Regions from separate parts of the Ralstonia insidiosa genome, predicted to be linked through region 2. Evidence: predicted binding sites of a transcription regulator. Region 2 holds the regulator's gene; the other holds the start of a gene.
What was found. The regulator FNR, encoded in region 2, switches genes on or off when oxygen is low (the NO sensors DNR and NnrR bind a similar motif). The targets are predictions, from matches to a motif close to TTGATNNNNATCAA.

Region 1 (3,409 bases), on a different contig from region 2:
TGCGCGGGTCAGCCAAATCCTGGTAGTAGCGGCCGACCTGCTCGCACAGCAGCAGGCCCTTGTAGACGATCGTGCGCGCCGACATCGACGGCACAAAGTATTCCTTGCCGTGCTTGAGCTTGAGCGCCTGGATGGCGTGGCTGGCGGTCTTGCGGATCACGTACAGCTTCCGCTCCAGCGCGTCGGTGGTCATGATGTCGCGGCCGCGCCCGATGAAGATCTGGCGGATCACCGGCTCGGTCTTCTGCACCGTGGGCGACATCGGCATGGTCTTGTCGACCGGCACATCGCGCCAGCCCAGCACGACCTGGCCTTCCAGGCGCACGGTGCGCTCCAGCTCCTGTTCGCAAGCGAGGCGCGAAGCGTGTTCCTTTGGCAGGAAGATCATACCGACGCCGTATTCGCCGGCCGGCGGCAGGTTGATGCCCTGCTTGGCCATCTCTTCGCGGAAGAACTGATCGGGAATCTGCAGCAGGATGCCCGCGCCGTCGCCCATCAGCGGGTCAGCGCCGACGGCGCCCCGGTGGTCGAGGTTGTGCAGGATACGCAAGCCTTGCTGGACGATCTCGTGGCTCTTCTTGCCCTTGATGTGAGCGACGAAGCCGACGCCGCAAGCGTCGTGTTCATTGGTCGGGTCGTACAGACCCTGGGCCGACGGCTGGGTAGGGAAAGAATGTTGTTCCACGGCGATCTTCCGATGTTGTGGGTACAGCGCGCCGAGGAGTCCACACCTTGGCCCTCACATGGGTGCAGGGCGTAGACAGATAACAATGGCGCGCCGCACCATGAATGCGGGGTGGAACGAATATAAAAGAGCGATTCGTAACAGGCAAAAGTTTTTAAATGGGGTCGGAGTAAATTAATAAATGCACACCATCGGTGCGGGTTAATAAATGGGGACAGGTTAATTTGGTGCGGATTGGTGCGCCCTGCACCGACCACCTTGGCGCCCGGCTATTCCACGGGGGCGGCGTCCTCTGCTCCCACCTCTGCGGTTTTACGCGGCGGACGGCCTTTGGGCAGCGGCGCGACACGGCGACCACCTGAACGCGCCAGGGTGGTCAGGAAAGCCTCGCCGCCCAGCGGCCAGCCGCTATGCACGTGCTGCCGGATCTGCGCGAGTTGATCGGAGCCGAGCCCCTCGTGCCAGAGCGTCCGATAGCGTGACTGGCGCTCGAAAGGTGTGTTGCCAAGGCGCCAATAGCAATAGTGGTCACTCACCCACGGAATCGACTGGATGCCAACGTGGTGGCGATACGTGCTCCACCGGTCGTCGTCCGGCGTGGTGACGAGACCACCTCGTACTGCATTGGACTCCACGTACAGCAGCATTGGCAGCACCCACTCGGCCGGGTCCAGCACGGTCGAGCGGAAGCGCCCCTCCCACAGCGTGCCGCTGCGGTCGGCCGCGCCATTGAAGTAGCGCGTATAGCGTCGCCCCACGGCTTGCAGCGTGCGCGACAGGCTATCTACCACCTTGGGCGTGCCCACCAGGTGCACGTGATTGGGCATCAGTGAGAAGGCGTGGATGGCGAAATCGTGCTCGCGCGCAGCCATGCGCAACGTGTCGAGGTAGAAGGCATAGTCCTCGTCCGTGCGAAAAACGGCCTGGCGATTGTTGCCGCGCTGCAACACGTGCACGGGAACATCGATCGGGCTAAGGCGAGGCAGGCGTGCCATGACGGAAAAAGCGGGCAGAGAAAGCGCACATCCTAGCGTGATAGCGCCGAATCTGTCCCCAATTTTTCACAGGGCAAACGGTTGCGTTTCGGCTGTCGCCCGAGCGCAACGAGAATCGCCCACATTCGCGGCCGGATTTGCCCGATATCAAACCGCGAAGCGCGGGAGCTTCGGCCCGCGCCTCGAATTGATCCCGCGCAAATCGACCCGCCCGCATTGCCGCGAGACTGGCTCCCGTCACATTCACAAGACGATATCGAGAGGGAGCGTTTCATGGCTTTTGCACGCCTCGCCACAGCTGCGGCAATTACCGGTGCCCTTGCTGGCATCTTCAGCCCAACCGCGTTTGCGCAGAGCACCGACCTGGCGCCGGCCACCGGCAACTGGATGGTGCGCCTGCGCGCCGTCAACCTGATGGCCGCCAATAAATCCGACCCGGTGAACGCACTGGCCATTCCGGCCGACGCCATCCAGATCAACAACAAGGCGTTCCCCGAGCTGGACGTCTCGTACTTCTTCACGCCGCACATCGCGGCCGAGCTGATCCTGACCTATCCGCAACAACAGGACGTGACGGTCATGAAGAGCGCGCTGGGTGGCCCGACCAAGATTGGCGACTTCCGCCACCTGCCGCCAATCCTGACGCTGCAATACCACTTCACGCCGGAATCGCGTTTCAAGCCGTACGTGGGCGCCGGTATCAACTACACACGCATCTCGAACGTGAACCTGCAGGTGCCGGGAGTCGGCCAGCTGGACTTGAGCAAGAACAGCTTCGGCCCCGCGCTGCAGGTGGGTTTCGACTACCGCCTGACCGATCGCATCTACTTCAACATGGACCTGAAGAAGACCTGGATCAGCGCCGACGTGAAGATGGCCGGCCAGACCATCAGCAAGGTCAAGGTCGACCCGTGGCTGCTGGGTATCGGCCTGGGCTACCGCTTTTAACTTTGAGGGAGACGATCAGCGAACAGACCTTCTTCTGATCGACTTTTCCGACGTGCCGCAGGGGTCGTCGACGGCGGGGGCGCTCGTCGACGGTGGTTGGCGCGTTCGGCCCGGCATGCGTTGGGGCGGCCGGGCATTTTTTTTGGGCGCTTACCTTTTGAGCGGTGCCGGATCGAACTGCGTGACGATGCGACCGTCAAGCGGCTGAGGCGTACGGAAGTTATCGGCGTAGAAGCCGCGTAGCGCGTCAAGCTGTGCACGCGACGCCGTAATCGGTTGCTTCAGCACATACCACTCGACGTTCTCGGTCAGCGGCGGCGTGGTGAGCGAGCCGAGGTAGTGATAGTAGGCGTCACTCTTGGGCAGCAGATCAGCCGGGGCGACAGCAGGCACTTCGTGCGCCGCTCCCTTGCGCGCAGCCTTGAGAACGGCGTCGAGCGCGGGGTTAGCAGCACCCTCTTCCAGCATCACGCCGATCACCGCCATGCGACCATCCTTGGCCACATGCACGAGGTGCACCTCGGCCGGAAACGACTTGCCGTCGATGGTGTGCTCGCTGTGCGCGTGGAAGTGGAACTGGCGCAACATGAAGCGACGCCCGCGAATCTTCGCATCACCACCGGGCACGTTCACCTGCAGGGCGTGGCCCGTATCGACAACCATGCCGGCAAGCGTACCGTAGTGCGGTTGCACGGCATCGGGCTCATCTTCATCCACGGCCACCGCATCAGCGGTATGGATGTTGATGGGCGACTGAAATGCATCGTGCACTGCGTGCCAT
Region 2 (3,409 bases):
TCCGCCAGGGCTTGCAGTACGAGTGCATCGGCTGTGGAGCCTGCATTGATGCCTGCGATCAGGTGATGGACAAGATGCGCTACTCGCGCGGCCTGATCCGCTACACGTCCGAGCGTGCGATGCACGACCGGCTCACCCCGAAAGAGGCGCGGCGCCATCTGCTGCGTCCGCGCGTGCTGATCTATGCCAGCATCATGCTGGTGCTCATCACGGGTTTCATCGTTGCGCTGACGATGCGCCAGCCGCTCAAGGTGGATGTGATTCGCGATCGCGGTGCACTGGCGCGCGAGGTGGACGGCGGCAAGATCGAGAACGTCTATCGCCTGCAACTGATGAATGCTTCCGAGCAACCCATGCGCGTGACCATCACGGCGGAAGGACTGCCGCAACTGGACGTGCAGGGTGGTCGCGGTGAATCGACCACGCTTGAACTGGCACCCGCAGCCAACCGATTGTTGCCGATCCGCGTGCGTCGTCCGGCAGACGACGTGGGAGCCGGCTCGCACAAGATCCGCTTCGTGATCCAGGCAGACAGCGGTAGCGACAGCCTTGTGCTGCGCGAGCCATCGAGTTTCATCGTGCCGCGCTGATGCGGTTTTTAGAACAGGAGACACAGATGCAGGCAATGCAATCTTCCGCTCCGGCCAGGCCATGGTGGCGCGAGCCCTGGCCGTGGCTGCTGATGGCCGGCCCCTTCGTCGCCATGATCGGGTGCGGCGTCACCATCTGGTTGGCCGTGTCGCATCCGGATCCCGTCATTCATGACAACGTCGTGCGGCGCGGCCTGGTCGTCGAGAAGCCCGTCTCCGTGCCGGCCCATGCCGCCCACGGGGAGGTCCAATGAAACGCCGCCTGCTGATGTGGATTCTCTGGCCCGCGTTTCTATGCGCGGCGCTGGCCGAGCTGGTCGTGTTTGCGGTGGTGGACCCGGCGGATCTGCGCTTCTTCGGCGAGCAGATTGCCGTGTCGGCCGAGGCGGTCTACACGGTGTCGTTCTTCGTGTTCTGGTTGCTGTGCGGATTGTCGAGCGCGCTCACGCTGTATGTGTCGCCGGGCATCGGTAAGCTGGAGGCGCATGAGCATCCGCTCGTGTGAGCGGATGTCTTGGAGGGTGAGCGGTTTAGTTGGCTTGGCCGCTCATCACCTGGCGCAGGCCTGCCATGTCGATCAGCTTGACGTGGCGCTGGCGGATCTGGATCAGGCCGGCCTCAGCAAAACGAGAGAACAGGCGGCTCACGGTTTCGAGCTTCAGGCCCAGATAGCTGCCCAGTTCTTCGCGGCTCATGCGCAGCACGAACTCGGTCGACGAATACCCACGCTGGGCTGAGCGCTTGGACAGGTTGAGCAGGAAAGCAGCAAGGCGTTCTTCTGCGCGCATCGAGCCGAGCGTCAGCAGCATCTGGTGATCCTGCGAGATCTCCTTGCTCATGATGCGCAAGAACTGGTGCTGCAGAGAGGGCAGCCGGCGCGAGAGCTGTTGCAGTTGGTCGTAACGCACCACGCAGACTTCGGTATCTTCCAGCGCGGTGGCATCCGACACGTGGCACATGTCGCCAATGCCATCGAGCCCGACGATCTCGCCGGGCAAGTGAAACCCAGTGATCTGGTGGCGGCCGTCTTCCAGCGTCAGGTGCGTCTTGAGCGTGCCGAAGCGGATGCCGTACACGGCTTCGAGCGGTTCACCGAGGGCGTAGAGCGTCTGGCCTTTCTTGATGCGGATGCGCTCGGCAACCAACTCATCCATCTTGCGCACGTCTTCCGAATTCATGCCTACCGGCAGACAGATCTGGCCGAGTACGCAGGTGGAGCAACGGGAGGCTTGGTCGGTGAGTGCGATTCGTGTGAGCACAGGGGGCGAGTGAATTTCGAGTAAGTGAAATGAGAAATTCTTGTGATGCAACCGCGGCCTATTATAGCGGCGGCCATACTGATATCGGATTGTTCCGATAACGTGAATTGCGCGAAATGCACGGAATTCCCGTCAGCAAAACACTAACTTTGGCCCATATCAAAAGAGCGTCAAAAAGATGAATGTTGCTGCGCTCGTGAGCGTTTTTCTGATCGCATTGCTCGGTGGTGTGCATTGCCTGGCAATGTGCAGCGGCATCGCGTTGGCCGCTGAACGCGGGCAGGTGCCGGTGCGCATCGTTTCGCGTCGCAGGCTGGCGTTCGAGCAAACGGTCATGCATGCCGGGCGCATCAGCATGTACGCGGTGTTGGGGGCCATCATGGGTGCGCTCGGTGCCACGGTTTGGCGCCAGCAGTGGCTGCCAATTCAACGCGGATTGTTTGCATTTGCCAGTGCGTTGCTGCTGGCTTACGGTTTGTTGCTGATCGTGCGAACTACGGGCGATACATGGCGCAGTCCTTGGCTGGAACGCGTGCTTGGTTATTTTGCCGGCGCCCTGTCGAAAATGGGGGCGCGGTTGGGTGGAAACCTGCATCGCAGCCCACCATTGGTGCGGCGCTATGTCACGGGCTTGGCATGGGGGCTTGTGCCGTGCGGAATGGTTTATGGGGCATTGGCTGTTGCGTTGTTGGCGGGCAACGCATCGTCGGGGGCGGTTGTGATGCTGGCGTTTGGCGCGGGCACGCTGCCGAATCTGCTGATGATGTCTGGTCTGGCCGGCTGGTTGCGAGGGTTGTCTCGCCGGAAATGGGCGCGCGGCGCGGCGGGCGCTGCTATCACTGGCTTTGGCGTTTGGGGGCTGGTGTGCGCCGCGTGGCTGCCGGAGATGCTCAATGCACATGGCTTCTGCCTGGTGCTGTAGCCGTTGGAAGCGCCTGCGGACCAGCATCCGGCCAAGGGTGGGGCACTAAGACATCTTCCCGGTTGCGGCACCGCAGGAAATTGCCCTACAATCAACCACAATTCGATTCGCCCACCGCGCAAATCAACAATCCCAAGCGCGGCGTCAAGCGACGCCATCCAGCGCGAAAGCCACAAAAAAGGCCGCCCTGGACAGTCGATTCGGTCGGGATGCCAGATTCGTTGGCAGCCGACCGGTGCAGTATCCGTCCCCATGGCGGCGGAAAAATTTGCCCTTGTGGTGCCTGACCGGCACCGGATCAACTCGCTCCTCCGGCCCTTTTTGCGGGCACAGCCACTGCGTTTCGGTGCAAGGCCCAATTGGTCCAATTGGCTCTCGCGCGCCGGGCCCGGGCGGGCAACAGCATTCAGACATGCCGCGTGCGTCGCGGCGGGACGACAAACCTCAAGCGTGACGGCGACCTGCCGGACGCGAGCAATGACGAGCCGCTCAACCGAATGAATACCCAAGAGGCGAAAATCGTCCTCGAGACCGCGCTGATCTGCGCGCAGGACCCCTTGCGAGTCAATGACTTGCGCAAGCTGTTCGACGAAGATGTTTCCGCGGACACCATCCGCGTGCTGCTTGAAGAGCTGCGT

Region 1: a site for FNR is predicted at 1,818-1,831, ahead of F7R11_RS24980 (OmpW/AlkL family protein). Genes of this name have one in related genera too.

What each region holds. Positions count from the first base shown of each region.
Region 1 is NZ_VZPV01000004.1:75,515-78,923, reverse strand. It holds gene F7R11_RS24990 (glutamate synthase-related protein) at 1-685, opposite strand, end outside; gene F7R11_RS24985 (transposase) at 955-1,680, opposite strand; gene F7R11_RS24980 (OmpW/AlkL family protein) at 1,954-2,628, shown strand; gene F7R11_RS24975 (carbonic anhydrase) at 2,779-3,409, opposite strand, start outside.
Region 2 is NZ_VZPV01000001.1:2,507,689-2,511,097, reverse strand. It holds gene ccoG (cytochrome c oxidase accessory protein CcoG) at 1-590, shown strand, start outside; gene F7R11_RS11930 (FixH family protein) at 617-844, shown strand; gene F7R11_RS11925 (hypothetical protein) at 841-1,095, shown strand; gene fnr (fumarate/nitrate reduction transcriptional regulator Fnr) at 1,121-1,849, opposite strand; gene F7R11_RS11915 (sulfite exporter TauE/SafE family protein) at 2,028-2,771, shown strand; gene scpB (SMC-Scp complex subunit ScpB) at 3,269-3,409, shown strand, end outside.